DNA from 2 places in the Roseateles sp. P1_C1_2 genome. Region 1 is predicted to be linked to the other one. Evidence: predicted binding sites of a transcription regulator. Region 1 holds the regulator's gene; the other holds the start of a gene.
What was found. Region 1 encodes NrdR, which represses ribonucleotide reductase genes. Its sites were predicted from a motif close to CACNANATNTNGTG; they were not measured.

Region 1 (15,811 bases):
GTCTGGGTCGCCCGGCGCAGCGGCTGGCCGCTGGCCTTCTCCGGCGGCATCGGCTGGACGGCAACGGAGCTGCGCCAGCCCGAGGCCGCGATCGTCGGCCGCGTCGCGGCACAGGACTATGGCTTGGCGCTGCGCTGGACGGAGGCCAGTTCACGCGACACACGAGAGAACGCCGCCCAGACCCTGCCCTTGCTGGCGAAGGCGGGCGTGAAGCAGATCGTGCTGGTCACGCATGACGCCCATATGCGTCGCGCCATGCGCGCCTTCGAGGCCGAGGCCGCGCCACTGGGCATCCAGCTGCTGCCGGCCCCCGTGGGCCTGCGCGACGATGCGCTGAGCAGCTTCGACGACTGGTGCCCGTCGGTAGAAGGCTTCGCCCGAGTGCGCTACGTCGCCTACGAAACGCTGGCCTGGTGGGCAGGACGTTAGAAATAGAAACCCCGCCGGGCTTTAAGGCCGGGCGGGGTGGGTGGCTATGCCACCTTGGGGCTCCACGGCGATTTGCCGAAGGGCTCCTGGCGCGCAAGGGATTGCGCCAGAGGTTGTGCCTGAAAAGGCATTCCAACAGTAGGCGAGCGCTGTCAGGGCTTCAAGAAGAGTTGCCCGAATAGCGCCTCGGCACGCTTTGTGACCTCGGGCGGCAGGCTGATGCCACGGCCCCATTCGCGGCTGGTTTCCCCAGGCCATTTGTTGGTGGCATCCAACCCCATCTTGCCGCCCAGGCCGCTGACGGGTGAGGCGAAGTCAAGGTAGTCGATGGGGGTGTTGTCCACCAGCGTGGTGTCGCGCACCGGGTCCATGCGGGTGGTGATGGCCCAGATCACCTCCTGCCAGTTGCGCGTGTCGATGTCGTCGTCCACGACGACGATGAACTTGGTGTACATGAACTGGCGCAAAAAGCTCCAGATGCCGAACATCAGCCGCTTGGCGTGTCCCGGGTAGGCCTTCTTGATCGAGACCACGGCCATGCGGTAGCTGCAACCCTCGGGCGGCAGGTAGAAGTCGACGATCTCCGGAAACTGCTTCTGCAGTATGGGCACGAAGACCTCGTTGAGCGCGACGCCGAGGATGGCCGGCTCGTCGGGTGGCTTGCCGGTGTAGGTCGAGTGGTAGATCGGATTCTTGCGCTGGGTCTGGCGCGTGATCTCGAAGACGGGGAACCAGTCCTGCTCGTTGTAATAGCCGGTGTGGTCGCCGAACGGCCCCTCCAGCGCGTGCAGATAGCCGCCCTTCTCCTTCAGCGGCACGCCGTGCTCGCTGACGCCGGTGTAGCCGGGCGCGGCGATGGGGATATGGCCTTCCAGCACGATCTCGGCCGAGGCCGGCGCCTGCAGCGGCTGGTTCTTGCCGACGCCGGTGTTGACGAGCTCCGTGCGCGAACCCCGCAGCAGGCCGGCGAACTGGTATTCGGACAGCGAATCCGGAACCGGCGTGACGGCACCGAGGATGGTGGCCGGGTCGGCGCCCAGGGCCACGGCGATCGGGAACGGCTCGCCGGGATGGGCTAGAGAGAAGTCTCTGAAATCCAGCGCACCACCACGGTGCGCCAGCCAGCGCATGATGACCTGGCGGGGCGAAATCAGCTGCTGGCGGTAGATGCCGAGGTTCTGGCGGGTCCGTGTCGGGCCCCGGGTGATGACCAGACCCCACGTGATCAGGGGGGCTGCGTCGTCCGGCCAGCAGGTCTGGATGGGCAGGCGACCGAGGTCGATGTCGCCGCCCTCGAAGCTCTCTTCCTGGCAGGGCGCGCGGCGCTGCACGGCCGGCTTCATGTCCCACAGCGCCTTGGCCATCTGGAGCAGCTTGCCGGCGTCCTTCAAGCCCTTGGGCGGATCCGGCTCCTTGAGGCTGGCCAGCACCCGGCCGACATCCCTCAGATCGGCCAGAGACTCAGCGCCCATGCCGAGTGCGACGCGACGCGTTGTCCCGAAAAGATTGGTCAAGGCGGGGGTGGAATGGCCCGTCGGCGCCTCGAACAACAGGGCCGGCCCACCGGCCCGCAGCACGCGGTCGCTGAGGGCCGTCATCTCCAGTACCGGCGAGACTTTTTCGCGCACGCGCTTGAGCTCTCCGAGGCCTTCCAGGCCGGTCATGAAGTCCCTCAGATCGCTGTATTTCATAACCAAAAGTAGTTTTGAAGAGTCCAAACAACCTTGACTGGTTATCTTCGACTCGTAAAATTCGCCGCTTCGGGTTTTTACTGAAACCCAACCGGCCGGGTCCTCCGGGCACACAGATGCCACAGACCAAAGCAATAGGCCGGGAAATTATCACCGTCGCCCCACCCAGACCGCCCCGCTAACTGAGGCAGCCTGAGGCGGGCCACGACACAAGGAGTCGCATGACGACACGTCAAGACCTGTTCAGCCTGGCTCGCCACACGCGGGATTCGGCGTCGCTGTTCGTTCAGGACATCGGCAACGGCCTGCTCGTGGTCAGCCACAACACGCTGGCCCTGCTGGGGCTGGCCGTGGTGTCGGTGCTGCTGGTGTTCACGAGCCAGGCAGGCCTGCGCGAGAAGCTGGAATCCGCCACGCTGGGCTGGCTGAACGCCCGCCAGGAAGCCCGCGCAGAAGCCGAGGGCAACACGCTGTTCGCGGCCGCTGAGCCGGATGCCATCGCCCGCGCCACCGCCACCGACCCGCGCGAACTGAGCCGCCAGCAAGCGGCCGTCGCCCATTGGCTGGCACGCCGCTACAGCGTGGCGCCGGAGCCCATCAGCCGCCTCGTGCAGGAAGCCTGGGCCGTGGGCCAGCGCGCCAAGGTCGAGCCGACGCTGATCCTGGCCATCATGGCCATCGAGTCGCGCTTCAACCCTTTTGCCCAGAGCGCCGTCGGCGCCCAAGGGCTCATGCAGGTCATGACCCGGGTGCATGACGACAAATACGAAGCCTTCGGTGGCACGCACGCCGCTTTCGACCCGGTGACGAATCTGCGCGTCGGCGTGCAGGTGCTGAAGGAATGCATCCAGCGGGCCGGCAGCCTGGAGGACGGCCTGCGCTTCTACGTCGGCGGCGCCAATCTCGCAGAAGACACGGGCTACACGGCCCGCGTGCTGGCGGAGCACGACCTGCTGAAGGCCGTCGCCGCCGGCCGTACCGTGCCGACCATGACGACGGCTCGCCCGCTGCGCGAGGCAGCGTCGGCCCCCACGGGTGGTGATTCTGCTCAAGTGGCCCTGCTGCGCTAGAAACGCGGCCCCCATGCTCGCTTTGCGAGCTGCCCCCGAGGGGGTGCGTCAGCGGCTCCGGACGGCCGCGCGCCGCTGACATACACTGGGTGTTCACGCGACTGGCGATCAGGGTCACGAGCTGACCTGAGGTGGGCCACCACCGGGGAGCGTGAGGCGGTTTCAACCGCTATCAGCCGTTCGCCTGGGCAGCCTTGGACGTCACGCCTGCCGTGATCGCCTGGGATTGACCGCCTGACCTTCGGAACACCAGCCATGTTTGACCGCAACACCTCCACCCTCGCCCTGGTTGACCCCGAGATCTGGACCGCCGTCCAGAACGAGAACCGCCGCCAGGAAGACCATATCGAGCTGATCGCCAGCGAGAACTACACCTCGCCGGCCGTCATGCAGGCCCAGGGCAGCCAGCTCACGAACAAGTACGCCGAGGGCTACCCCGGCAAGCGCTACTACGGTGGCTGCGAGTACGTCGACGTCGTCGAGCAGCTCGCCATCGACCGCCTCAAGGCCTTGTTCGGCGCCGAATACGCCAACGTGCAGGCCAACTCGGGCTCGCAGGCCAACCAGGGCGCCTTCTTCGCGCTGCTGCAGCCCGGCGACACCATCATGGGCATGAGCCTGGCCGAAGGCGGCCACCTGACCCACGGCATGGCGCTGAACATGAGCGGCAAGTGGTTCAACGTCATCAGCTACGGCCTGGACGCCAATGAGGCGATCGACTACGACGCCATGGAAGCCCTGGCGCGCGAGAAGAAGCCCAAGCTCATCATCGCCGGTGCGTCGGCCTACTCCCTGCGCATCGACTTCGAGCGCTTCGGCAAGATCGCCAAGGAGATCGGCGCCTACTTCATGGTCGACATGGCCCACTACGCCGGCCTGATCGCCGCGGGCGTCTACCCGAACCCGCTGCCGCACGCCGACGTCGTCACGTCCACCACGCACAAGAGCCTGCGCGGCCCGCGCGGCGGCATCATCCTGACGAACGACGAGGCGATCGCCAAGAAGATCAACTCGGCCATCTTCCCCGGCATCCAGGGCGGCCCGCTGATGCATGTCATCGCCGGCAAGGCCGTGGCCTTCAAGGAAGCGCTGACGCCCGAGTTCAAGGCCTACCAGGAACAGGTCGTCAAGAACGCCAAGGTGCTGGCCGACACGCTGATCGAGCGCGGCCTGCGCATCGTCTCCGGCGGCACCGAGAGCCATGTCATGCTGGTGGACCTGCGCCCCAAGAACCTGACCGGCAAGGAAGCCGAGGCCATCCTGGGCGCCGCCCACATGACCTGCAACAAGAACGGCATCCCCAACGACCCGCAAAAGCCCATGGTCACCAGCGGCATCCGCCTGGGCACGCCGGCCATGACGACGCGCGGCTTCAAGGAAGAACAGGTGCGCGCCACGGCCCACCTGATCGCCGACGTGCTGGACAAGCCCCACGACGAGGCCAACCTCGCCGCCGTGCGCGAGAAGGTCGCCAAGCTGACGGCCGCCTTCCCGGTGTATCGCGGTTAAGCGGGCCTGCCATGCGCTGCCCGTTCTGCTCTCACACCGAAACCCAGGTCGCCGAGACCCGGGAGTCGGATGAGGGCGACGTCGTGCGGCGCCGGCGCCGCTGCCTGTCCTGCGACAAGCGTTTCACGACCTATGAGCGGGCCGACATCGCCATGCCCTCGGTCGTCAAGAAGGATGGGCGGCGCGCCGATTTCGATGCGGCCAAGCTGCGCGCCTCCATGCAGCTGGCCCTGCGCAAGCGGCCGGTCAGCGTCGAGCAGATCGATGCGGCCATCACTCGCATCGAGGAAAAGCTGCTCGCCAGCGGCGCGCGCGAGATTGCATCCACGCGCCTGGGCGAGTTGCTGATGCGCGAGCTCAAGCGCATCGACAAGGTCGCCTATGTGCGCTTCGCTTCGGTCTACCGCAGCTTCGAGGACGTGGACGAGTTCCGCCAACTGATCCGCGAGATCTGACTCCGGGTTGACCCTATCCCCCTTTGGAGGGGCACTGGGGGGATGGCACCGCCGCCCTCCCCCGTCGCTCCGCCCAAAGGAGGAAAGACGTCACGGTCCGCGCTTTCTAGAGTTCGTTCATTCGCAACGAACCCAGGGAGCCGACATGAACCGCACCGCCAACACCCGCCGTCAAAGCCGTGGTTTCACCCTCGTCGAGCTGTGCGCCAGCGTCGGCATCTGCGCCGCCCTGGTCGGCCAGGCGGTGCCCGCGATGGGCACGCTGCGCCAGCAGCAGCAACTGCGCGTCAGCGCCGACACCCTGGCCGGCGACCTGCGTCTGGCCCGCAGCGAAGCCGCCCGCCTGAGCGAATCGGTCTTCTTCCGCGTCAGCGGCAAGGGGGCCAACGCCTGCTACGTGGTCTACATCGGCGCCAAGGACGACTGCGATTGCGCCGGCGGCAAGGCCGTCTGCAGGAAGACCAGCAGCGCCGTCATCAAGACCGAGTGGCTGCCTGCAAGCCAGCCGGTGCGCCTCTCCAGCAATGCCGAGACGCTGCAGTTCCAGCACCAGCAGGGTCTGGTCACCCAGACCGGCAGCATCGAGCTCAGCCTGAACGGCGGCCAGGTCATCCGTCAGGTCGTGGCCATCACCGGCCGCGTGCGCAGCTGCTACGTGGGCGCTGAAAAAGTCAGCGGCATGCCCAGCTGCGCTTGAGCCCCCTTGTTCGTGGTGGCTGCCGACCAGCGGCACAACTCGGCAGACGAGCGGCAGAAATGTTACTGATCGTCGTGACGTACTGCCGAAAATCGGGCCATGCGCACCTGCCCCCGTTCGCGAAGCCAAGGCTTCACCCTGATCGAGCTGATGGTCGCGCTCGCCATCGCCGGCATCGTCGCGGCGATCGCCTACCCCGCCTACACCTCCCAGATGCAGCGTGGCCGCCGCGCCGACGCCATCTCGGCCCTCACGGCCGTCATGCAGGCGCAGGAGCGCTTCCGCGGCAATTCCGCCACCTATGCATCCACACTGGCCGCGCTGGGGGTGACTGTCTCGGACATCACGCCCCTGTACACCATCAGCTTGGCAGGCGTCGGCGCAGGTGGAACCTATGACACCGGCTATGCCGCAACGGCGACCCCCGTCGTCGGCAGCAAGCAGGCCAAGGACGTGACCTGCAAGACGCTGACGGTGACGCTGGTGGGCGCCACGCCCGTCTATTCGGCGACGGGCGATCCCAGCAACAGTGGCTCGGATCGCGTCACCACCAACGAATGCTGGCCTCGATAGCCATGAAGAAACACCTTCATGCCCTTAAGGCCCGCATCCTCGGCCTGACGCTGATCGAAATCATGGTCAGCCTCGGCATCCTGGGCGTCGTGCTGGCCATGGCCGTGCCGTCCATGGCCGACCTGCTGGAAAAGCGCCGCGTCACGGCCGCTGCCGAGGAGGTGGCGGGCATCCTGACGTACGCGAAGGCCGAAACGAACGCGACCAATTCGCTGCTCATCGTGCGATTCGACCCGGGTGCGAACGCGGGCATGAGCTGCGCCGCGGTCGTGACCACCGCGGGCCTGAACATCTGCGACTGCACCGCTGCGCCAGCCAATGTCTGCGACGGCACTTCCTCGAGGGTGTTGCGCCTGTTCCAGCTGCCCAGGAAGCATGTGCAGTTCGACGCCATTGCCACCTGGCCGCTGGGCGCGAGCAACTACATCAGATTCACACGCGACCAGAACACCGTGGGCATGAGCGATTTTCATGTCGACGTGGCGGGCCTGAAGAAGGGTTACACGCTGCGCGTCGAGGTCAACCCCGCGGGGCGCGTCAAGGTCTGCGCGCCGGCCGTGGCGGCGTCCGGCGCTGCGGCGTTCACCAAGATGAGTGGGTACGGCACATGCAGCTGATGACGACACATGCCAGGTCCGGCAAGGCTCAGCGAGGCGTGGGCCTGGTTGAGCTGATGGTCGGCATCACCGTCGGCCTGATCGTCACGGCCGGCGCGGCCGTGGTGGCCACGCGGCAGATCAACGAACACCGGCGCCTGATGCTTGAAGTGCAGATGCAGCAGGATCTGCGCATCGCCGGCGACTTGCTGCAGCAGGACCTGCGCCGCGCCGGTTACCGCGGCCTGCCCTCCAATGGCGTCTGGCAACCCGAACGCAATGCCGGCGCGACGCCTGCCAAGGAAGCGGCGTCCAGCCCCTACACCCAGTTGACGCAGAGCGCCGGCGGCCACGACCTCTACTACCGCTATGCCAGAACCAGTGGCGGCGTGCGCAACACGACCAACGTCGTGAAGGCCAACGAGCAGTTCGGCATCCGCTGGAACCAGGGCACCGAGTCGCTCTCCATCCAGCTCGGTTTCCTCGCCAATGGCCAGGCCAACTGGCAGCCCATCACCGATCCGGACGTGGTCCTGATCAAGGATTTCGTGCCGACCATCGTCACGCAGCAGATCCCGCTCGACGATCTCTGCGACCCCTCTTGCAAGGCTGCGGGCACCTGCCCGACCCAGACCGTCAGGCGCGTCGACTTCACGATCAAGGCGGTCGCCAAGTCCGACAGCAGCGTCGTGCGCACCTTGGTCGTCAGTGAGAAGCTGCGCGCCGACGACATCAGCGGGGCATGCCCGGCATGAAACATCAACATCCCATGCCGCAGGCCCGGCCCCAGCGCGGCGCCGCCACGCTGGTCGTGGTCATGGTGCTCTTCCTCGTCATGGCCCTGCTGGCTGCCTATGCCAACCGCAGCCTGATGTTCGAACAGCGCATCGCCGGCAGCTATTACCGCGCCAGCATGGCCCAGGAAATGGCTGAAGCGGGGGTGGAGTGGACGGTGGCCATGTTGAATGGCACGGCCATCGACGACAGCTGCGCCGCCGTCGCCACGGGTGGCACCCGCTTCGTCGACAAATATTTCAATGTCTCGGCCGCGGACCGCACCACGACCCCCAAGATCACGACGGTTCCGACGCCTCTGGCCGTCGATTGCTCCTCCAACGGCAGCGGCCTGGTCTGCCGTTGCCCGGTTCCCAATACCCGCACGCCACAGCCCTCCACGGCGCTGAGCGGTGCGCTGATCCCGAGCTTCGGCGTGGCGCTGGGCACTGACCCCCCGCCCAGCCTGCGCTACGGCAATTTCCTGCTGGATGGCAATGGCTGTTCGGACAGCAGTGTCGACAACTGCACCGGCACCAACTCGGAAGCGCGCAGCCAGACGGCCGCGGCGCTGGCCCTGCAGCAGGTCTCCGTCGCCTTCGTCGCTGCGGTGCCTTCGTCACCGGCGGCGCCGTTGACCGTCAAGGGCAACCTGACCACTTCCGGCGCTGGCGGCCTCGGCCTGCACAACACCGATGCGCGCACGGCCGGCCTGCTCGTCGTGTCCAGCGGCGTGGCGCCGACCTTGAACGACGACCGCATGGACAGCGTGCCTGGCACGCCGCCGGACCAGGCGCGTGTCTTCATGGACAGCTATCTGCAGAGCCTGCCGAACACCACGGAAGGCAACATCAAGTTCTTCCGCAACTTCATGGGCATGGCGCCGGCCCGCTATCCCAACCACCCCGCTGCGCGCGCCGTCAGCTGCACGGCCGGCAATTGCGGCACGGATCTGGTGAACGCCGTCAATGCAGGCAAGCGCATCCTGACGGTCAATGGGCCGATGGCCATCAGCGGCAATGTGGCCATCGGCACGGCGGCCGCGCCGGTGGTGATCGTCGTGAACGGTCAGGTGGACATCACCGGTCCGATGGAGTTGAACGGCATGCTGGTGGTGCTGGGCAACCTGAACTGGACCAACAACAGCCCGGCGGCCTCGCAGGTCACGGGCATGGTGGTGGTGCAGGGCAATATGGACGCCATCGGACGCATGGACATCATCTACCAGCAGGCCATCGCGAACGAGCTGCGCAACCGCCTGGGCAGCTATGCGCGCGTCTCGGGTGGCTGGATCGACAGCGACACCAAGTGACCCAGTCCGCCATGCCTAAGCTCCTGCACCCCCACGCCCTGCGCCGCGCCTCGCGCCGCCAGCGCGGCGTCACGCTGATCGAGGCCCTGGTGGCCTTGCTGGTGATGTCCTTCGGCATGCTCGCCCTCGTCGGCCTGATGAGCAATCTGCGCCGCGGCGGCGACCTGGCCAAGCAACGCAGCGAGGCCATGCGCATTGCCCGCGCCGAGATCGCCGGCCTGAAGGATTTTTCGGAACTGACCCGCACCGCGGCGACACCGGCAACTGCCCGGACCTACAGCGACATCGCCACCCCGGCGGCGGCTGCGTCAGCGGTCACCCCCGTCGACTCGAACACCGCCTACAACGTCACGCGCCAGGTCACGACGCTGGCCGACGCCCAGGCCAAGCTGGTCCGCGTCGGCGTGACCTGGACCGATCGCGCCGGCGACAACCAGTTCCTCAATCTGGACACCGTCATCGCGGCCGTCGACCCGCTGTTCAGCGCGGCCGTGGGCTTCACGCCGCCCGCCGGGCCGGTGACGCAGGGGGGGGGGCGCAACCCGGCCATCCCGCCCGGGGCCAAGCAACTGGACGGCAAGATCAGTGCCTTCTATCCGGACCGGTCGAGCAACCGGGTCTGGGTCTTCAACAACATCACCGGCGTCATCACCGGCAGATGCACGGATGCGGGCGTCGTGCAGTCGGCGCTGACGGCCGCCAACGTCTACGCCTGCCAGACCCCCATCCTCGGCTATCTGCTCAGCGGCGTGGTCCGCTTCTCCAACAGCAATCCGGCCAACCCGAGCGCGCCCGGTGGCACCGCCATTCCGCTGGGCGTGGCCCTCGTCGGCGGCAGCTATTCGCTGCCTCGGCTCAACGCCCAAGGCGCGCCGGTCATGAGCGGCGGCAACGTGGTGCTGGACAATTTTGTCGCCACACCGCCTGCACCGCCCGCGGCGCCGTTCGTGCCGGACTGCTTCCAGGATGCCCCCGCCAGCGCGCCCAGCGCCCAGCTTTTTGTCACCTACAACTGCATCGTCTACCCGGAAAGCGCCACGAAACTCTGGTCCGGCAGGCTGGAGCTGACGGGCATCAACCTCGGCACGACCGCCGCCGAATACCGGGTCTGCCGCTACAGCGCCGACTACAACGGCAGCGGCGGCATGTTCACCGCCGACTGGAAGAACCTGGAGAACGAAGAGCATCCGGACGTCTATGCCCGTGTCGCGACCTCGTTGACGCGCCAGAACTTCCTGGTCATCCGCGGCGACCTGACCTGCCCCACGGCGCCTGCCGTCAGCCCCGCCACCGGCGTGTTCGCCGACTACTCGACCCTGCAGCTGCAACCTTGACCGCTGGCTAGACTGGCGGCATGAATTCGCCCGCAATCACGGCGGCGCTGCAGCGAGCGCTCTCCCTGGCCGAGCAGGCCATCGGCCTGACCGACCCGAATCCCCGAGTCGGCTGCGTCATCCTGGCGCCCGACGGCCGGGAGCTCGGCGCCGGCCACACCCAGCCGGCCGGCCAGGCGCACGCCGAAGTGATGGCCCTGCGCGACGCCGCTGCGCGCGGCCACGACGTGCGCGGTGCCACGGCGGTGGTCACCCTCGAGCCCTGCTCCCATCACGGCCGCACGCCGCCCTGCTGCGACGCGCTGATCGACGCCGGCATCGCGCGCGTCGTCGCGGCTGTCGAGGACCCGAATCCCCAGGTTGCCGGCCAAGGCCTGGCGCGCCTCAAGGCCGCCGGTCTCCGGGTCGAACTCGCCGACCCCGCCAGCGCCGAAGCGGCCAGCGAGCTCAATATCGGCTTCTTCTCGCGTATGCGGCGCGGCCGACCCTTCGTGCGCCTGAAGTCGGCCATCTCGCTCGATGGCCGCACCGCCCTGCCCGACGGGCGCAGCCAATGGATCACCGGCGAAGCGGCCCGCACCGATGGTCATGCCTGGCGCCGCCGTGCCGGTGCCGTGCTGACCGGCATCGGCACCGTGCTGGCCGACGATCCGCGCCTGGACGTGCGACTCGTACCCACGGCCCGCCAGCCGCTGCGCATCGTGCTCGACCCCCAGGGCCGCATGCCGCCCGGTGCGCGCATCCTGCAGCCGCCCGGTGAGGTCCGCGTCATCGGCCCCGGCCGGTCCGATCTCGCGGCGCTGATGGCCGAACTGGGCAGCCAGGGCATCAACGAACTGCATGTCGAAGCCGGCCCGACGCTGTCCGGCGCCCTTCTCGACGCCGGCCTCGTCGATGAGCTGTTGATCTACCAGGCGCCGATGCTGATCGGCGAAGGCCGCCCGCTTGCGGCACTGCGCTCGCTGCCCGGTTTGGCCGACGCCCGTCGCTGGCGCTTCATTGAGGCCACACAAGTCGGCCAGGATCTGCGCTTGCGGCTGCGTCTGACCTAGGGTCGCCACCTACAATCACCGGCTATGCCCATCTCCCCCATTCCCGAGCTGGTGGCCGAGCTGGCCGCCGGCCGCATGGTCATCCTCGTCGACGAGGAAGACCGCGAGAACGAAGGCGATCTCGTGCTGGCGGCCGACCTCGTCACGCCCGAAGCCATCAACTTCATGGCCCGCTACGGCCGCGGCCTGATCTGCCTGACCCTGCCGCGCGAGCATTGCGAGCGCCTGCAACTGCCGCCGATGACGCGCCGCAACGGCACCCAGCATGGCACCGCCTTCACGGTGTCCATCGAGGCCGCGACCGGCGTCACGACCGGCATCTCCGCCGCCGACCGGGCCCGCACCGTGCAGGCGGCCGTGGCACCTGAGGCCAAGGCCAGCGACCTCGTCCAACCCGGCCACATCTTCCCGTTGCAGGCCCAGGATGGCGGCGTGCTGATGCGCGCCGGCCATACCGAGGCCGGCTGCGACCTCTCCCGCATGGCCGGCCTGTCGGCCACCTCCGTGATCTGCGAGATCATGAAGGACGACGGCACCATGGCCCGCCTGCCCGACCTCGAGATCTTCGCGGCCGAGCATGGCCTGAAGATCGGCACCATCGCCGACCTCATCGAGTACCGAAGCCGCCACGAAAGCCTGATCCAGCGGGTAGCCGAGCGGCGCCTGAACACGGCCCAGGGCGAGTTCGATTGCCAGGTCTTCACCGACCGCACCGGCGGCACCCACCTGGCGCTCAGCCACGGCCAGTGGACGCCCGACAGCGAAGTCCTCGTGCGCGTTCACGAGCCGCTGTCGGTCCTGGACCTGCTGGAAGCCGGCGCCTGCGGCCATTCCTGGGGCCTGCCCGCCGCGCTGGCCGCGGTCAAGGCCAGCGCCGGCGGTGTGGTCGTGTTGCTGAACTGCGGCGAGGACGCCGCTGGCGTGCTGGCCCGCGTGCAGGCCTGCGAACCCGCACCCGCCAGCAAGGGTGCGATGGACCTGCGCACCTATGGCGTCGGTGCCCAGATCCTGAAGGCCCTGGGCGTGCACCGCATGCGCCTGCTCGGCAGCCCGCGCCGCATGCCGAGCATGGCCGGCTATGGTCTCGAAGTGACCGGCTTCACCGCCCCTCCCAACTGCTGACCCCGAAAGGCCCGAGATGCAAGATTCCGAACCCGGCCTGCCCAGTTTCGAGGGCGCACTCGATGGCAGCGAGCTGACCATCGCCATCGTCCAGGCGCGCTTCAACGACGCCATCACCTCGTCGCTGGCCAGTGCCTGCCTGGCCGAGCTGTCGGTGCTGGGCGTGCCGACCGAGGCCATCCGCCACATCACCGTGCCCGGCGCACTCGAGGTGCCGCTGGCCCTGCAGGCCCTGGCCGAGAGCAATGACTTCGACGCGCTGATCGCGCTGGGTTGCATCATCCGCGGCGAGACCTACCACTTCGAGCTGGTCGCCAACGAGAGCGGCGCGGCCGTGACCCGCGTCGGCCTGGACCATGGCGTTCCGATCGCGAACGCCATCCTGACCGTCGAGAACGAAGCCCAGGCCTGGGCCCGCGCCGAACCCAAGGGCCGCGATGCCGCCCGCGTCGCCGTCGAGATGGCCAACCTGCTGAAAGAGATCGAGTGAACGCACCCCAGAAGACCGCCTCCAAGACGGCCACCAAGCCCGGTGCCAAGCGCGCCCCCGCCAAGTCGGCGCGCCGCCGCTCGCGCGAGGCCGCGGTGCAGGGCCTCTACCAGTGGCTGCTGACCGGCGAGGACCTCGGTGCCATCACGGCCCTGGGCCGCGAGCAGGACGGCTATGCCAAGCTCGACGTCAAGCACTACGACGCACTGCTGGCCGGTTGCGTCGCCGAGGCCGCCGACCTCGACGCCATCCTGTCGCGCCACGTCGACCGCAAGACCACCGAGCTCTCGCCCATCGAGCACGCCATCCTGATGATCGGCGCCTACGAGCTCAAGCACTGCATCGACATCCCCTACCGGGTGGCCATCAACGAGGCGGTCGAGCTGGCCAAGTCCTTTGGCGGCACCGACGGCCACAAGTATGTGAACGGCGTGCTGGACCGCGCGGCCGGCGACCTGCGCCCGACCGAGGTCGCTGCCAAGCGCTGATCAAGCCGTGAAGTTGGCCGCCCGGCTCGACCGCATCGAGCCCTTCTATGTGATGGAGCTGGCCAAGGCCGCGGCCCAGGTCGCGGCCGGCCCCTTGTGCGACCCAGCCCAGGGTGGTCGGCGCATGATCCGCCTCAATATCGGCGAGCCCGACTTCGGCGCCGCGCCCGCGGTGCGTGAGGCCGTGGCCCGCATCGCCCAAGGTCCGACGCCCTATACCGACGCCCTCGGCCTGCCCGCGCTGCGCGAGGCGATCTCGCGCTGGTACGGCCAGCGCTTTGGTCTCGACATTGCGCCGGCCCGCATTGCCGTCACCGCCGGTGCTTCAGCGGCCCTGCAACTCGCCTGCCTCGCTCTCTTCGAGCGCGGCGACGAGGTGCTGATGCCCGACCCCTGCTATCCCTGCAACCGCCACTTCGTGACGGCCGCCGACGCGACGCCACGGATGCTGCGCACAGGCCCGGCCGAACGCTTTCAGCTCGATGCCGACCAAGTGCGCGAAGCATGGACACCGGCGACGCGCGGCGTGCTGCTGGCTTCGCCCAGCAACCCCACCGGCACCTCCATCGCGCCCGAGGTGCTCGCCGACATGGTGGGCTTCGTGCGCGAGCGCGGCGGGGTCACGGTCGTCGATGAGATCTACCTGCCGCTGAGCTACGAGGCGCATTTCGGCCACAGTGCACTGGCCCTGGGCGAGGACGTCATCTCGGTCAACAGCTTCTCCAAATACTTCGGCATGACGGGCTGGCGCCTGGGCTGGCTGGTGCTGCCCCCGGTCCTTGTTCCAGCCATCGAGCGCCTGGCGCAGAACCTCTACATCTGCCCGTCCACGCTGGCCCAGAAGGCGGCCCTGGCCTGCTTCGAGCCCGAGTCCATCGCCGAATTCGAACGCCGCCGCGCCGTGCTGCGCGAGCGCCGTGACTTCATCGTGCCGGCCCTCAACGACCTCGGCTTGACCGTGCCCGTGCCGCCCGATGGCGCCTTCTATGCCTGGATGGACATCAGCCGCTTCCACGCCGACAGCTGGGCCTTTGCTCATGAGCTGCTGCAGAGCGCCCAGGTCGCGTTGACGCCTGGCCGCGACTTCGGCCTGGCCGATCCGCAGCGCTGGATGCGCCTGTCCTTCGCCTCATCCATCGAAGACCTGCACGAGGCCGTCGCTCGCCTGCGCGAGGTGCTCGCATGAGCGACTTCCAGTTCCCCATCCGCGTCTACTGGGAAGACACCGACGCCGGCGGCATCGTCTTCTACGCCAACTACCTGAAGTTCTTCGAGCGCGCCCGCACCGAGTGGCTGCGCGCGGCGGGCGTCGAGCAGCACCAGCTGCGCGAGGACACCGGCCTCATCTTTGTCGTTGCCGCCACCAGCCTTCGCTATGTCGCGCCGGCCAGGCTCGACGACCTGTTGACCGTCACCGTCGAACCCGAACCGGCCGGCCGCGCCAGCCTTGTCGTGCGCCAACGCGCGCTGCGCGGCGACACGCTGCTGTGCGAAGGCGAGATCCGCATCGGCTGCGTGCGCGCCGACGACCTGAAACCCCAACGCCTGCCCGACTCGGTCGTCGCAGCGATCACCGCATGAACCAAGACCTCTCCATCGTCTCCCTGATCCTGCACGCCAGCTTCGCCGTGCAGCTCGTCATCGCGGGCCTGCTGCTGGTGTCGCTCGCGAGCTGGAGCGTCATCTTCGGCAAGCTGATCGGCCTGGGCCAGATCAAGCGCCGCAACGACGCCTTCGAGGCCGAGTTCTGGAGCGGCAAGAACTTGAACGACCTCTACCAGTCGGTCGGCAGCCGCACGGACGGCGCACCGCTGGAACGCATCTTCGCCTCCGGCATGCGCGAGTTCCTGAAGCTGCGCGAGAAGCGCGTCACCGACTCGGGCGCCCTGCTCGACGCCGCCCGCCGCGCGATGCGCGCCAGCTTCCAGCGCGAGCTCGACGCGATGGAGCACAACCTGTCCTTCCTCGCCTCGGTCGGTTCTGTCTCACCCTATGTCGGCCTGTTCGGCACCATCTGGGGGATCATGCACGCCTTCGTCGGCCTGTCCAATCTGACGCAGGTGACGCTGGCCACCGTCGCGCCCGGCATCGCCGAAGCCCTGGTCGCCACGGCCATCGGCCTGTTCGCGGCCATCCCCGCCGTGCTGGCCTACAACCGCTTCGCACGCCAGATCGACCGCAGCGCGATCACGCTGGAGACCTTCATCGAGGAGTTCTCC
Region 2 (15,811 bases), on a different contig from region 1:
CGTTCACGCAGCGCCAGATCGAGATGCGCGGCCATGCCATCGAGTGCCGCATCAACGCGGAAGACCCGGTCAAGTTCGTGCCGTCGCCTGGTCGCATCACGATGTGGCACGCCCCCGGCGGCCCCGGCGTGCGCGTGGACTCGCACGCCTACACGAACTACTTCGTGCCGCCCAACTACGACTCCATGATCGGCAAGATCATCGTCCACGGCGACACACGCGAGCAGGCCCTGGCCCGCATGCGCATCGCGCTGAGCGAGACGGTGGTCGAAGGCATCCAGACCAACATCCCGCTGCACCGCGAGCTGATGGCGGACGCCAAGTTCATCGAGGGTGGCACCAGCATCCATTACCTGGAAGGCTGGATGGCTGCCCACAAGCGATGAGCCCAGGGCGGGTCTCGGCAGTCGCGGGACAATAGGCGCATGAGTCATTTGTTTGAACTTGCGCTGGTGTGCCGCGAGGCCGATGTCGAGATCGTCAGCGATGCGCTGATGGAGATCGACGCGCTCGCCGTCTCCGTGGAGGACGCCGACGCTGACACCGACGCCGAGCACGCCCTGTTCGGCGAGCCCGGCATGCCGGCACCCAAGGCCGGCTGGGAACGCTCGGTCGTGAAGGCGCTGTTTCCCAGCGAGCCCGACGCCACCGAAGCTGCCACGCTGATCCTGGCCCAGGAGTGGGCCGCGGACGTGCATGTGCAGGCCATCCAGGCCGTGCCCGAGCAGGACTGGGTGCGCCTCACGCAAAGCCAGTTCGCACCCGTGGAGATCACGCCCGAGTTCTGGATCGTGCCCAGCTGGCATGAGGCGCCGCCGCAGGCCCAGCGCGTCATGCGCCTGGACCCGGGCCTGGCCTTCGGCACCGGCACGCACCCGACGACGCGCATGTGCCTGCGCTGGATCGCGACCCACGTTCAAGCTTGGACTCGCGTGCTGGATTACGGCTGCGGCTCCGGCATCCTCGCCATCGGCGCGGCCCTGCATGGCGCCCGCGACATCGACGCGGTCGACATCGACCCGGCCGCCATCACCTCCTCGCGCGACAACGCGACGGCGAACAACGTCAAGTTCAATCCCGGCCTGCCTGAACTGGCCCAGGGCGAGTACCCGCTGGTCATCGCCAACATCCTGGCCACGCCACTGAAGCTGCTGGCCCCGCTGCTCTGCGCCCATGTCGCGCCGGGTGGCGACCTGATCCTGGCCGGCATCCTCAGCCGCCAGGCCGACGAGCTGAAGGCAGCCTATGCGCCCTGGTTGAAGCTCGAAGTCACGGACGAAGAAGATGGCTGGATCCTGATGACGGCCCGGCGCCCGGCATGAGCCTCGCGACGCGCTGCACCGCCTGCGGCACGATCTTCAGGATCGTCGAGGACCAGCTGCGCGTCTCCGACGGCTGGGTGCGCTGCGGCCGCTGCGCCGAGATCTTCGACGCCCGCGAACTGCTGTTCGACATCGAGCGCGACGCGCCGCCACCATGGCCGGCGCAATACGCACCCGCCGCCATGGCGCCTGAACCGGAGCCGCTGCCACCGCCACCGCCGCCTGCTGCGCCACCACCACCGGCCTACACACCGCCGCCGGATTGGATGCCGCCGCCCGAACCCGAGCCGCGCGCCGAGGCCCTGCCCACCGGCTGGCCTTCCGAGTTCGGCAGGAACGAGTCCAGGCCCGAGCCCCGCTGGGTGGAGGATGACCGGGTCGCCGAGGCGGCTGCCGAACCCGCACCCATGGTGGCCCGTGATGCCGAGCCCGAACCGTCCATGGCCGAGATGGCGCCCATCACCGCAGAGCCCGCCGAGCGGCCCGGCAAGCCTGCGAAGCCGGCCAAGGCAGTCAAGCCAGCCAAGGCGCCCAAGACGGCCAAGGCCCAACCCGGGGTGCCCGAGTTCATGCGCCAGGCCGAAAGCAGCGCGCGCTGGAATCGCCCGGCCGTGCGCGTGGCGCTCGGCGCCGTTTCCCTGTTGCTTGCCTTGCTGCTGGGCCTGCAGGTCACGCTGCACTTCCGCGACGCCATCGCGGCGCTGCACGCACCCCTGCGTGAACCCCTGCGGGCGCTTTGCGGCATTGCCAGTTGCGAGGTCAAGCCGTGGCGCCGCATCGAGGCGCTCAGCATCGATGCCACGTCGCTCAGTCCGGTGGGCACCGGCAGCTACAAGCTCAGCCTGTCGCTGCGCAACAAGACCGGCGTCGACGTCGCAGCGCCCTGGGTGGAGCTGAGCCTCAGCGACGCCAACGGCGTGCCGTTCGCGCGCCGTGTGCTCGGCCCGGAGACCTTGACGCCCGCGTTGACCCAGGTCAATGCCGAATCCGAACAGGCGCTGAGCCTGGTGTTCGGCACGGGCGGGCAAAAGGTCAGCGGCTACAGCGTCAACATATTCTACCCCTGAGCGCGGCGGCGTCCGACACCGCAGTCATCGCGGGGTCTTGATCTTCATCGCCGCGCCAATGGGAAAGACGCAGAGCCCCGTGCGAGTCCTCGAGACTTGAGCGCTTCGGCCAACGTCATGCGTCAGTCGGGACACGCTGTCGTGCTGCGGGGAGAGAGGCCGGGAGTCTGCGCCCGGGATCAAAGTTAGGCCCTCGCAGCGGCAGCAGCTGTAGGACCAGGCCGCATCGCCGGCAAGAGGCGTCAGCAGATGCATCCGCGCCCACTTGGACGAGTGCGCCGGCAATAAAAAAACCCGGCACCGAAAATTCGGTGCCGGGTGTCTGATTCGCCGGGATCCGGGTGGACAAGCCACCCGGAGACGAGTCAGCGGATCGCCTGATTAGGGCTTGTTGCCGGTCGGGAAGGGCCAGGCAGCTTGCGGGCTCAGCGCGGTCTTGGCCGCAGGAGCGGTCGCAGCAGCGGCAGGCTTGGCAGCAGGGGCAGGCTTGGCGGCAGCCTTCTTCGGAGCAGCGGCCTTCTTGGCAGCAGGCTTCGCAGCGGGCTTGGCGGCAGGCTTGGCAGCAGCCTTCTTGGGAGCAGCAGCCTTCTTGGCCGGAGCAGCCTTCTTGGGAGCAGCAGCCTTCTTGGCGGGTGCAGCCTTCTTCGGTGCGGCCTTCTTGGCAGCAGCCTTCTTAGGAGCTGCAGCCTTCTTGGCCGGAGCGGCCTTCTTCGCCGGAGCAGCCTTCTTGGCCGGAGCGGCCTTCTTTGCCGGAGCAGCCTTCTTGGCCGGAGCGGCCTTCTTTGCCGGAGCGGCCTTCTTTGCCGGAGCAGCCTTCTTGGCCGGAGCGGCCTTCTTCGCCGGAACGGCCTTCTTCGCCGGAGCGGCCTTCTTGGCCGGAGCGGCCTTCTTGGCCGGAGCAGCCTTCTTGGCCGGAGCGGCCTTCTTGGCCGGAGCGGCCTTCTTCGGTGCGGCCTTAGCCGGGGTCTTCGCAGTTGCCATGGTTTTCTCCTTGATCAAGTGGAAAAGTCACCGTCCCGCACGGACCGGTCCGTGCAGATACGGTTATTCACCGTCCGAGAGTCGCTCAGGAGGAACGCCTCGGTACGGTGAATCGGATCGCCATGCAGCCCCGCCACCTCAAGGGTGCTGATGCGGGTTTCGCTCGGTGACTGCATTGGCCAGGTCTTGATCTTGTGATGGCTGAGACTTCAGTCCCAGCTCAGGGCCCCGCCTGATTGGTACTCGATGACACGGGTCTCGAAGAAGTTGCGTTCCTTCTTCAAGTCGATCATCTCGCTCATCCAGGGGAAGGGATTTTCTTCGTTAGGGAACAGGGCTTCGAGGCCGATCTGCACCGCGCGACGATTCGCGATGAAGCGCAGATAGCCCTTGAACATCGAGGCGTTGAGGCCCAGCACGCCACGCGGCATGGTGTCCTCGGCGTAGCGATATTCCAGCTCGACGGCCTTCAGGAACAGCGCCTTGATCTCGGCCTTGAACTCGGCCGTCCAGAGGTGCGGGTTCTCAAGCTTGATCTGGTTGATCAGGTCGATGCCGAAATTGCAGTGCATGGACTCGTCGCGCAGTATGTACTGGTACTGCTCTGCCGCACCGGTCATCTTGTTCTGGCGGCCCATCGCCAGGATCTGCGTGAAGCCGACGTAGAAGAACATGCCTTCCATCAGGCAGGCGAAGACGATCAGGCTCTTCAGCAGCGTCTGGTCGGTCTCGGGCGTGCCGGTGTTGAAGTTCGGGTCCATGATCGCGCCGATGAAGGGGATCAGGAACTCGTCCTTGTCACGGATGGACTGGACTTCGTTGTAGGCGTTGAAGATCTCGCTCTCGTCGAGACCGAGCGACTCCACGATGTACTGGTAGGCGTGCGTGTGGATCGCTTCTTCGAAGGCCTGGCGCAGCAGGAACTGACGGGCCTCCGGCGCCGTGATGTGGCGGTAGGTGCCCAGCACGATGTTGTTGGCGGCCAGCGAGTCGGCGGTGACGAAGAAGCCGAGGTTGCGCTTGATGATGCGGCGCTCGTCTTCGGTCAGGCCGTTGGGATCCTTCCAGAGCGCGATGTCGCGGCTCATGTTCACTTCCTGCGGCATCCAGTGGTTGGCGCAGGTGGCGAGGTACTTCTCCCAGGCCCACTTGTACTTGAACGGCACCAGCTGGTTGACGTCGGTCTGGCCGTTGATGATGCGCTTGTCGGCGGCACGCACGCGACGCGCGGTCGTGGGTTCACCGGACAGCTGGGGAGCGGGGATGGAGATGCTGGCGGCTTCGCGCGACGCTGTCGCCGAAGGCATGGCCGCGAGAGGCTTCGCGGTGTGGGTATCAGTGGACTTCAGGTCTTCGTCCCAATCCAGCATGGTGTGCTTCCTATCACTTCTAATTATCGGCAGTGCTTGTGCAAATCAACAAGAACTAGCTGCGGCTATTTGCATCATTCGCGCAAAGTTTGTTGCGCGTGGGCATCGAAAACAGGAGGTGCGCACTTGTCTATACAAGTACACACCTCCACTTCGACTTACTGGCAGGCCTCGCAGCCGGGGTCGTCGATGGCGCAGAACTTCATGTCGGTGGCCGGCAGTTCGGGCTCGACGACAGCGATCGGTGCAGCCGCAGCAGCCATCACCGGCGCCGCGCTGGACGACACCGAGTTGAGCTGGCCCGAGCGCGTGACCGTGCTCTTCTCGGCCTGTGTCGCGCTGATGGTGCGCAGGTAGTAGGTCGTCTTCAGGCCGCGCTGCCACGCCAGCTTGTAGGTCTCGTCGAGCTTCTTGCCCGATGCGCCGGCCATGTAGATGTTCAGGCTCTGCGCCTGGTCGATCCACTTCTGGCGGCGCGAGCCGGCTTCGATCAGCCACACGGTGTCGACCTCGAAGGCCGTCGCGTACAGCGCCTTGATGTCCTCGGGCACGCGGTCGATGCGGCGCAGCGAGCCGTCGAAGTGCTTGAGGTCCATGACCATCACGTCGTCCCACAGGCCCAGGGCCTTCAGGTCACGCACCAGCGATTCGTTGATGACGGTGAACTCGCCGGACAGGTTGGACTTGACCGACAGATTGCCGAAGCAGGGTTCGATCGACGCGTCGACGCCAATGATGTTGGAGATGGTGGCCGTCGGCGCGATGGCGATGCAGTTGCTGTTGCGCATGCCGAAGGTGGCGATGCGGCCGCGCAGCGAATCCCAGTCCAGCGTCGTCGAGCGGTCCACGTCGACGTAGCCGCCGCGGGCTTCGGCCAGCAGGTCGAGCGAGTCGATCGGCAGGATGCCGCGGTCCCACAGCGAGCCCTTGTACGAGGAATAGCGGCCACGCTCTTCGGCCATCTCGGTCGAGGCCCAGTAGGCGTGATAGCAGACGGCTTCCATCGAGCGGTCGGCGAACTCGACGGCAGCCTGGCTGGCGTAGGGCGTGCGCAGTTGATACAGCGCGTCCTGGAAGCCCATGATGCCCAGGCCGACCGGACGGTGGCGCAGGTTGGAGTCGCGGGCCTTCTTGACGGCGTAGTAGTTGATGTCGATGACGTTGTCGAGCATGCGCATGGCCGTGCGCACCGTCTTCTTCATCTTGACCTGGTCGATGGCGCCATCCTTGATGTGCTGGGCCAGGTTGACGGAGCCGAGGTTGCAGACGGCGATCTCGCTGTCGTTGGTGTTCAGCGTGATCTCGGTGCACAGGTTGCTGGAGTGCACGACGCCGACATGCTGCTGCGGGCTGCGCACATTGCAGGCGTCCTTGAACGTGATCCAGGGGTGGCCCGTCTCGAACAGCATCGACAGCATCTTGCGCCACAGGTCCTTGGCCGGCATGCGCTTGAAGAGCTTGATCTCGCCGCGGTCGGCCTTGGCCTCGTAGGCCGTATAGGCCACTTCGAAGGGCTTGCCGAACAGGTCATGCAGGTCCGGGCAGGTGGAGGGGCTGAACAGCGTCCAGTCGCCGCCTTCGAGGACACGCTTCATGAACAGGTCGGGAATCCAGTTCGCCGTGTTCATGTCGTGGGTGCGGCGGCGGTCGTCGCCGGTGTTCTTGCGCAGGTCCAGGAACTCTTCGATGTCGAGGTGCCAGGTTTCCAGGTAGGCGCAGACGGCGCCCTTGCGCTTGCCGCCCTGGTTCACGGCGACGGCCGTGTCGTTGACGACCTTCAGGAAGGGGACGACGCCTTGCGACTTGCCGTTGGTGCCCTTGATGTGCGAGCCGAGCGCACGCACCGGCGTCCAGTCGTTGCCCAGGCCACCGGCAAACTTGCTCAGCAGCGCGTTCTCCTTCAGGGCCTCGTAGATGCCGTCGAGGTCATCGCTGACCGTCGTCAGGTAGCAGCTCGACAACTGCGAGCGGCGCGTGCCGGCGTTGAAGAGGGTGGGCGTGCTCGACATGAAGTCGAAGCTCGACAGCACTTCGTAGAACTCGATGGCGCGCGCTTCGCGGTCGATCTCGCCCAGCGCCAGGCCCATGGCCACGCGCATGAAGAAGGCCTGCGGCATCTCGATGCGCTGGTCTTCGATGTGCAGGAAGTAGCGGTCGTACAGCGTCTGCAGGCCGAGGTAGTCGAACTGCAGGTCGCGTTCGGCCTTCAGCGCGGCGCCCAGCTTGGCCAGGTCGTACTGCCCCAGCTTCTCGTCCAGCAGCTCGGCCTTGATGCCCTTCTTGATATAGCCGGGGAAGTACTCGGCATAGCGCTGGGCCATCTCGCCCTGCAGCACCTCGCCGCCGATGATCTCGCGGCGGATGGTGTGCAGCAGCAGGCGGGCGGTGGCGCGGCTGTAGCCGGGGTCCTTCTCGATCAGCGTGCGGGCGGCCAGGATGGCGGCCTTGTAGACCTCGTCGATGGCGACGCCGTCGTACAGATTGCGCATGGTCTCGGCCAGCACGGGGTCGGGTTTGACGTCGGCGCCGAGGTTCTCGCAGGCGGAGACGATCAGCGACTTCAGCTGGCCGAGATCCAGCGGACGACGCTCGCCGCCGTCCACCACCATCAGCTGCGGCTCGGCCGCGCGCGTGGCCTCGCCCTGGGCGGCACGCTCCTGGGTGCGGCGCTCGCGATACAGCACATAGGCGCGGGCGACTTCGTGGTTGCTGCTGCGCATCAGGCCCAGTTCAACCTGGTCCTGCACATCTTCAATATGGAAGGTGCCGCCGCTCGGACGCGAACGCAGCAGGGCGCGCACGACGTTCTGGGTCAGCTGCTCCACCGTCTCGCGCACGCTGGCCGAGGCTGCACCGCTGGTGCCGTGCACGGCCAGGAAGGCCTTCATCAGCGCGACGGCGATCTTGCTCGGCTCGAACGAGACCACGGCACCGTTGCGGCGAATGATCTGGTAGGCCTGGTAGGTCGTCAGCGTGGGGGCGCTGGGAGCGGACGCGTCGGATCCAAACGCGACCGGTGCAGCGGGAATGGCTTGGGCCTGACCCGTGGCGGCTTCATGCAGCATGAGGAGATCCTTTATCGAGAAATGACGGGCAAATGCGCGGCAGCAACCCGGAGGTCGGGCCAGCGCATGGTGCGTAGCTTCAGTGGGGTGTTTCGTCCCTGCCGGTCCATTGCCAGGCCGGTGTTCCGGCTTGGGCCTCGGGCGCTTTGCTGCGGTGGCCAAGCCACTGCAAACAGCAAATCCGAGGGGAAGGTCATGGGGTCGACTGGGTTAGCAGGATATCACGAAGGGACACTATATCTATGGGCCGAAGACCCCTCAAGCACTACCCCTAGTGTCAAACCCTGGGCGTGATTCCGCTGGAAAAATGCCCGGCGCGCGCCTTTGTCCGATCAGATCGGGGCTCATGGCCGACAACCCGCATCAACACTGGGCTGGCGGGTCGAAGCGGCCCGCAAAGCCGCGCCAACGCTAGGCCCGGACAAGCACCCGACAGCCACGCTGCAGATTCAAGCAGGGCAAATCCCGAGAAGGTTTTTCGTTCAACTGTCACCCGCCGAGATCGCCAACCGCGCCATGCGGTAGCGGATCTGGCGCAGCGACAGCCCGAGGCTGGCCGCCGCCGCCGTGCGGTTGAAGCGGTGCAGCTCCAGGGCCCGCAGCAGGATGGCGCGCTCGACCTCGTCGAGATAGCGCGCCAGGTCCGATGGCAGCTCCTCGGGCAGGGACACGCCCTCGACGACGGGCGCTGCCTCGATGGGGAGGTCCAGGGCGGCGAACTGCGACTCGCTGCGGCCTTCATCGAGCAGGGTGTCGGGCAGGCCGAGATCGTCGGCGTCTATCCACTCACCGCCGGCCAGCGCCAGCGCGCGGTGCAGCAGGTTCTCCAGTTCGCGCACATTGCCGGGGAAGGCATAGCGCGACAAGGTCTGCAGCGCGCCCGCCGTCAGCCGCGGCGCCGGCGAGACACCAGCGTCCTGGGCGATGCGCGTCAGCACCCGCGTGCTGATCAGGCCCAGGTCCTCCAGCCGCTCGCGCAGCGGCGGCACCCGGATTTGGATGACGTTGAGGCGGTAGAACAAGTCCTGACGGAAGCGGCCCGCCGCGACCTCGGCGGACAGGTCCTTGTGCGTCGCGCTGAGGATGCGCACATTGATCGGCGTCTCGGCGGTGGCGCCGACCGGTCGCACCGAACGCTCCTGGATGACGCGCAGCAGCTTGCTCTGCATGGCCAGCGGCAGGTCGCCAATCTCGTCGAGGAAAAGCGTGCCGCCGTCGGCCGCCTGGAAGAAACCCTCGCGGTCCTCGTTGGCACCGGTGAAGGCGCCCTTGCGGTAGCCGAAGAACTCGGCCTCGAGCAGGTTCTCGGGAATGGCGCCGCAGTTGACGGCGATGAAGCCCTGCTCGGCGCGCACGCCGTGGTCGTGGATGGCCCGCGCCACCAACTCCTTGCCGGTGCCGGACTCGCCCTGCACCAGCACGGGCGCCATGCTGCGCGCCACCTTGTCGATCAGCGACCGCACCGCGCGGATGGCGGGCGATTCACCGACCAGGCGCAATGCCGACGCGGGAGTCGCCACGCCTTTCTCTTGCGCTGCCGGCGCCGGCTCGGGCGCCACGCGGCCCAGGGCCGATCCGACGACGAGGCGGAACTGGCGCAGGTCCACCGGCTTGGTCAGATAGTCGTAGGCACCGGCCTTCAGGGCCTCCACGGCGTTCTCGGCCGAGCCGAAGGCGGTGATGACGATGGCCTTCTCGGGCCGCCCGGCCTGCTCCAGCCAGCGCAGCAGCGCCAGGCCCGAGCCGTCGGGCAGCTTCATGTCGGTGATGACGGCGCTGTAGGTCTGGGCCTGCAGATGCGCGAGCGCCTCGGCCACCGTGCCGGCGCTGTCGATCTCATAGCCTTCGCGCAGCAGCGTCAGCTCGTAGAGCGTGCGCAGATCGGGCTCGTCGTCAACGACCAGCAGGCGCGGGGGCGAAGCAGTAGTCATGCAGGGGCAGATGAGGGCGTGCGCAGCCGAACGCGGAACTCGTTGGCCGCCGCGTCGGTGGCGCGGCGGTAGTCGATGCGGGCACCATGGCGCTCGCACAGCTCACGGCAAATATAGAGGCCCAGGCCCGAACCGCGGCTGCGGGTCGAGAAGAAAGGCTCGAACAGATGGCGCTCGATCTCGTGCGGCACCGGCGCGCCCGCGCTGCGCACGAGCAGGTCCAGCGTATCGCCGTGGCGCTCGAGGCTCGCCTGGATGGCGCCCGCGCCCGGCTCGGCATGGCGGTGCGCGTTGTCCAGCAGGTTGACCAGCACGCGGCGCAGATGCTCGGCGTCGAACAGGCCCACCAGGCCCGGCGCGGCGATGTGCAGCCGGAAGCGGCTCTGGGCACCGGGCTCGACGCCATTGACGCGAACCCAGTCCTCGCTGGTCTCCTTCACCAGGGTGCTGACGTCCAGCGGCTGGGTGTCGGGCTGCATGCCGGGTGCGAGTTCGCTGACGTCATCGACCAGGCGCTTGAGCCGCTGCACATTGGAAGCCACCATCTTGGTCAGCTGCTCGGCGCGGCCGCCCGCCACGTCCTCGGCCAGCAAGGCGTTCGCCTGCGCGATGGCCGCCAGCGGGTTGCGGATCTCGTGCGCAATGCCCGCCGACACCCGGCCCATGGCGGCCAGCTTCTCCTGGCGGGTGCGCGCCAGCAGCTCGCGGTTGTCCTCGACGAAGAGCACGCACAACTCCTCGCTGCCCTCGCGCTGGCGGGTGAAACGCAGCCGCAGGCGCAGGCTGCGCGCAGCACCGTTGTCCAGCGCGAGCGCCACGTCGACCTCCGCGCCCGCATCGCCGGCGCTGCTGCCATGAGCCTGCTCCAGGGCCAGCACCAGCGGCTGCCAGTCGGCGCGGCCGCGCAGCTGCCAGCTCAGCTCGCCGCTGGCGGCGCCGAGCAGGCTGCGTGCGGCCGGGTTCATCGCCCGCACGCGCCCGCGCCGGTCGACGACGAGGACGCCCTCCTGCATCTCGTCGATGACGAGGCGGTTCAACTGCTCCTGCTGGCGCGCGAGCGCGAGGCTGCCGCGCGCGGCCTTTTCCTCGCGGGCCAGGCGGGCGCTGAGCTCGCTGGCCAGCAGGCTGACGGCGAACAGGCCGCCCCCCACCAAACCGGCCTGCGTCGTCTTCAGGCCCACGTCGTTGCCCGACAGCAGCGACCAGCCCGCCGCAGCCAGCAGGCCCAGCGTCGCGATCGCGGCCGTCGCCAGCGCCAGCAGCCGCGGGCTCAGCACGGCCGCCATCAGCACCGGCATGACGAACAGGGCGCCGTAGTTCACGCCGCTCGGGTCCAGCGCGTGCAGCACGCCGAACAGGATCAGGTCCACGCCGATGGCGCTCCACCAATGTGGGCTGCTGATGCGCGCGAGGCTGCGCGCGGACGCCCCGCGCCGCAACTGCGGCAGCAACCAGAGCGCCAGCGCCGCCAGCGCATAGGAGACGCTGAGTGCCAGCGTCGAGCGCGCCGGCGGCGTGCCCAGGATGGCCGAGATCAATTGCGCCGCGACCAGGGCCAGGCCCAGGGCGGCGCGCGCCGACAGGAAGGCGCGGTAGAGGCGCTCGAACGAAGCACTGGCCTCGACCGGCGGCTCCGCCGGCGGCTGCTCGACGAACCAGCTCCCCGCGCCGGTCACCTTCAGGCCTGGCCCTGGCGGGCCTCGAAGCTGCTGCGGTGGCCCGCGCTGCAGAATACGCCACCCTTGCCCGGCAAGGCTTCATCGGCCGGCAGGTGCATGCCGCATTCGGCGCAGCGCAGCATGGGGCGCGGCGGTGCGGGCGGCTGCGGCTTGCCCGCCTCGGGCTCGCGCGGCCTGGCGCGCTTGGCACCCAGCACGAAGAAGAGCACGGCCAGCCCCAGCAGCAGCAGCAGGTACTTCATGCGCCGCCTCCGTTGACACCGCGCTGCAGGATGACCTCCAGCACGAAGCGCGAACCGGCATAGGACAGCAGCAGCAGGGCGGCGCCGGCATAGAGCCAGCGCGTCGCGCGCCGGCCGCGCCAGCCATAGATGCGCCGGCCGACGAGCAGGCCGGTCAGCACCAGCCAGCCCAGCACGGCGAGCAGGTTCTTGTGGTCCCAGCGCCAATGCGGCGTGAACCACCAGCCCAGCACGATGGCGAGCGACAGCACGCCGACGCCGGCGGCCACGAACTGGAAGGTCAGCCGCTCGAGCCGCAGCAGGGGCAGGCCGGCCGGCGTCGACTGCTTGCGGCGCAGCTGCGATTCGGCACGGTTCATCAGTGCCGCGTGCAGCACCGCCACGCCGAAGAGTCCGTAGGACGCCAGGCCCAGCACCCAGTGCAGCGGCGCCCAGGGCGAGGCCGCGAGTGGCCGGCTCTCGCCGGGAAAGCCCCAGGCCAGCAGCACGGCCGCCGCCGCCAGCCAGGCCAGCACGCGGCGCACGCTGTGCAGCGGCAGGAAACGGCTTTCGACCAGATAGACCGTCAGCACCAGCCAGGTCGTCATCGACAGCGCCGGCGCGAAGCCGAAGCGAGCCCCCGGCTCGGCCAGGCCATAGCCACTGATATCTATATAGAGGGCGACGAACTGGGCCGTCCAGGCCAGCGCCATGGGGGGCACGGAGCGCAGCGGGCGGCGCACGGCGCCATCGGCATCTCCCGCGCGTGCGCGCAGCAGGCCGACCCAGACATAACCCAGCAGCGCCAGCACGCTGGCGACCGCCAGCGCGAGGCCCGGCCCGACGGCGCCGACCACGGCGGCGTCTCCAACAGGGGCGGGCGATAAACTCATGGCTGCAGTGTACTTTTGGCCTGTCGCCGTTCTGTCGACTCAGGCCCCCTCCCCAAACATGGCTTCCACCCTCACCGACCGCCTGAGTCGCCTCGTCAAGACGATGCGCGGGCAGGCCCGCATCACCGAGAGCAACGTGCAGGACATGCTGCGCGAGGTGCGCATGGCCCTGCTGGAGGCCGACGTGGCCTTGCCCGTGGTGCGCGACTTCATCGCCCGCGTGAAGGAGAAGGCGCTCGGCCAGGAGGTCGTCGGCTCGCTGAACCCGGGCCAGGTGCTGGTCTCGGTGGTGCACAAGGAACTCGCCGCCACCATGGGCGAGGGCGTGGTCGATATCAACCTCGCCGCCCAGCCGCCCGCCGTCATCCTGATGGCCGGCCTGCAGGGCGCCGGCAAGACGACGACGACGGCCAAGCTCACCAAGCACCTGATCGACAAGCGCAAGAAGAAGGTGCTGACGGTCTCCGCCGACGTCTACCGCCCGGCCGCCATCGAGCAGTTGAAGACGGTGACCCGGCAGGCCGGTGGCGAGTGGTTCCCGTCAGAGCCCAACCAGAAGCCGCGCGACATCGCGCTCGCGGCGCTGGACCACGCCAAGCGCCACTACTTCGATGTGCTGCTGGTCGACACGGCCGGTCGCCTGGCCATCGACGAAGCGCTGATGGCCGAGATCAAGGAACTGCACGCCGTCCTGAATCCCGTCGAGACGCTGTTCGTCGTCGACGCGATGCAGGGCCAGGATGCGGTCAACACCGCCAAGGCCTTCAAGGAGGCCCTGCCGCTGACCGGCGTCATCCTGACCAAGCTCGACGGCGACTCGCGCGGTGGTGCGGCGCTGTCGGTGCGCCAGATCACGGGTGCACCGATCAAGTTCGCCGGCGTGTCCGAGAAGATCGACGGGCTGGAGGTCTTCGATGCCGACCGCCATGCCGGCCGCGTGCTGGGCATGGGCGACATCGTGGCCCTGGTCGAGCAGGTCACGCAGAACGTCGACCTGGCCTCGGCCCAGGCCATGGCCGAGAAGCTCAAGAGCGGCAGCGGCTTCGATCTGAACGACTTCCTGCAGCAGATCGCGCAGATGAAGAAGATGGGCGGCCTCGGCGGCCTGATGGACAAGCTGCCGACCAGCATGATGGGCAACAAGCAGCCCGGCCAGGCCGACATGGACCGCGCCGAGCGCGACATGAAGCGCATGGAAGGCATCCTGCGCGCGATGACCGCCAAGGAGCGCGCCCAGCCCACGCTGCTGATGGATGGCAAGAGCAAGGCCAGCCGCAAGCGCCGCATCGCCACCGGCGCCGGTGTCCAGATCCAGGACGTCAACCGCCTGCTGAATCAGTTCGACCAGATGCAGGGCATGATGAAGAAGATGAAGGGCGGCGGCCTGATGAAGATGATGAAGCGCATGGGTGGCATGAAGGGCTTGCCGGGGATGTGATGGTCTGATGGCCTAGGGTTGACCAGCACTCAAACCGTCGTCGGCCTGTCCGGCGAAACAAGTCCTCACACTTGGTCCCAAGGTCGAGGGACAGGCGGCCGTGGTCAAGACCCGGCACTGCCGCTAGCGTGCCCGGCATGCTGAATCTCCACCTCCCCGCCTGGCTGAGCAACCTGACCGGACAGAGCGCGCAGCGCCGCCAGGTCGACGCATCCGACACCGTGATGCACTGGCCGCCCACGGCCGCACGCGTGCTGGTGAGCTCGGAGCGCCACGCCCACAAGAGCATCTCCCACGCCCTGGCCCTGGAGCACCCCAAGGGCTTTCTGCTGGCCCATGTGCCCCTGCACAAGTTGGTGCGCGTACCCAAGCAGTACTCCTACCGCGAGTGGCTGTCCCGCACCGGCCTGCTGACCGTCGACTTCGCCTTGTGCGACGAGCACGGCTATGTGCGTTCCGTCGTGCTGCTGCCCGTCGCCGAAGACCAGGTCCGCCACTCCCGCAAGCGTGAACGCCTGCTGCGCGTGCTGGGCGCCACGGAGCTGGCAGTCACGCATTGGGAGCGCGACTGGCAGAACGACACCGCCGAGCGGCTGCGCGACCGGCTGTTCTCCAAACCCAAGGCCTCCGGCTACTACGCCGATACGCCCCACTCACACTGAGCCGGGTTACTCCAGCAAGGCCCGCGCAAACTCGCGGGCGCTGAAGGTCTCGAGGTCTTCCAGCTTCTCGCCGACGCCGATGAAATAGACCGGCACGGGCCGCTCGCGCGCGATGGCCGCGAGCACGCCGCCCTTGGCCGTGCCGTCGAGCTTGGTGACGACCAGGCCCGTCAGGCCCAGCGCCTCGTCGAAGGCCTTGACCTGGTTCAGCGCGTTCTGGCCGGTGTTGCCGTCCACCACCAGCAGCACCTCGTGCGGCGCGCCCTCCTGGGCCTTGTTGATGACGCGCTTGATCTTCTTCAGCTCTTCCATCAGGTGGACCTGGGTCGGCAGGCGGCCGGCCGTGTCGGCAATGACGACATCGACGCCACGCGCTCGCCCGGCATTGACGGCATCGAAGGACACGGCGGCCGGGTCGCCACCCTCCTGGCTGACGATCTCGACCTTGGCGCGGTCGGCCCAGACACCCAACTGCTCACGCGCGGCGGCGCGGAAGGTGTCGGCGGCGGCCAGCAGCACCTTCTGGTCGGCCTCGGCCAGGTGGCGGGTCAGCTTGCCGATGCTGGTCGTCTTGCCGGCTCCGTTGACGCCGACGACCATGATGACAGTGGGTGTGTGCCGCCCAACTTCCAGGCCCTTTTCCAGCGGTGCCAGCAGTTCGGCCAGTGCATCGATGAGCAGGCCGCGCACGACTTGCGGCTCGGTCGCGCGGGCCTCCTTGACGCGGCGCTTCAGGTCGTCGAGCAGGAACTGCGTCGCCTTGACACCGGCATCTGCCATCAGCAGCGCCTCTTCCAGCTCTTCGTAGAGCTGCTCGTCGATCTTGGCGCCGCTGAAGACCCCGGCGATGCTGCCGCCGGTCTTGCGCAGCCCGGCCCGCAGGCGGTCCATCCAGCTGGCGCGCGGCGGTGGCGCGGGTACGGCGACAGGCGCCGCAATGGGTGCAACGATAGCTGCAGCCACGGGGGGCGGCACAGGGACTGGCAGCGGGGCGGCGACCGGTACAGGGGCCGGCACGGGTTCCAGCGCCGGCTTGCTGGCCGGCTTGGTGACCCAGCCTTCGGGGAGCAGGGCCGGCGCCTCGTCGGCGGGCGCGGGAGGCGGGGGCGCCTTCTTGAAGAAACTGAACATAGGCCGCCATTTTCGCCTGCCCTTGCGAAAGCCCTTTGACGGCGCCTTTCT

Region 2: the regulator NrdR is predicted to act here: its motif matches at 8,038-8,051, upstream of AC1D2H_RS10755 (ribonucleoside-diphosphate reductase subunit alpha).

The regions. Positions count from the first base shown of each region.
Region 1 is NZ_JBFUAB010000035.1:36,453-52,263, reverse strand. It holds gene AC1D2H_RS28130 (YdcF family protein) at 1-429, shown strand, start outside; gene ubiD (4-hydroxy-3-polyprenylbenzoate decarboxylase) at 582-2,120, opposite strand; gene AC1D2H_RS28120 (lytic transglycosylase domain-containing protein) at 2,342-3,190, shown strand; ZMP/ZTP riboswitch at 3,278-3,387, shown strand; gene glyA (serine hydroxymethyltransferase) at 3,446-4,699, shown strand; gene nrdR (transcriptional regulator NrdR) at 4,711-5,154, shown strand; gene AC1D2H_RS28105 (GspH/FimT family pseudopilin) at 5,300-5,851, shown strand; gene AC1D2H_RS28100 (type IV pilin protein) at 5,951-6,424, shown strand; gene AC1D2H_RS28095 (pilus assembly FimT family protein) at 6,427-7,041, shown strand; gene AC1D2H_RS28090 (PilW family protein) at 7,041-7,775, shown strand; gene AC1D2H_RS28085 (PilX N-terminal domain-containing pilus assembly protein) at 7,772-9,106, shown strand; gene AC1D2H_RS28080 (type IV pilus modification PilV family protein) at 9,118-10,440, shown strand; gene ribD (bifunctional diaminohydroxyphosphoribosylaminopyrimidine deaminase/5-amino-6-(5-phosphoribosylamino)uracil reductase RibD) at 10,461-11,492, shown strand; gene ribBA (bifunctional 3,4-dihydroxy-2-butanone-4-phosphate synthase/GTP cyclohydrolase II) at 11,517-12,614, shown strand; gene ribH (6,7-dimethyl-8-ribityllumazine synthase) at 12,631-13,104, shown strand; gene nusB (transcription antitermination factor NusB) at 13,101-13,592, shown strand; gene AC1D2H_RS28055 (pyridoxal phosphate-dependent aminotransferase) at 13,600-14,778, shown strand; gene ybgC (tol-pal system-associated acyl-CoA thioesterase) at 14,775-15,173, shown strand; gene tolQ (protein TolQ) at 15,170-15,811, shown strand, end outside.
Region 2 is NZ_JBFUAB010000009.1:128,987-144,797, forward strand. It holds gene accC (acetyl-CoA carboxylase biotin carboxylase subunit) at 1-386, shown strand, start outside; gene prmA (50S ribosomal protein L11 methyltransferase) at 435-1,322, shown strand; gene AC1D2H_RS10740 (zinc-ribbon and DUF3426 domain-containing protein) at 1,319-2,389, shown strand; gene AC1D2H_RS10745 (histone) at 2,771-3,370, opposite strand; gene AC1D2H_RS10750 (ribonucleotide-diphosphate reductase subunit beta) at 3,580-4,740, opposite strand; gene AC1D2H_RS10755 (ribonucleoside-diphosphate reductase subunit alpha) at 4,899-7,805, opposite strand; gene AC1D2H_RS10760 (sigma-54-dependent transcriptional regulator) at 8,288-9,736, opposite strand; gene AC1D2H_RS10765 (sensor histidine kinase) at 9,733-11,412, opposite strand; gene AC1D2H_RS10770 (PP0621 family protein) at 11,415-11,657, opposite strand; gene AC1D2H_RS10775 (cytochrome C assembly family protein) at 11,654-12,529, opposite strand; gene ffh (signal recognition particle protein) at 12,588-13,967, shown strand; gene AC1D2H_RS10785 (hypothetical protein) at 14,105-14,629, shown strand; gene ftsY (signal recognition particle-docking protein FtsY) at 14,636-15,760, opposite strand.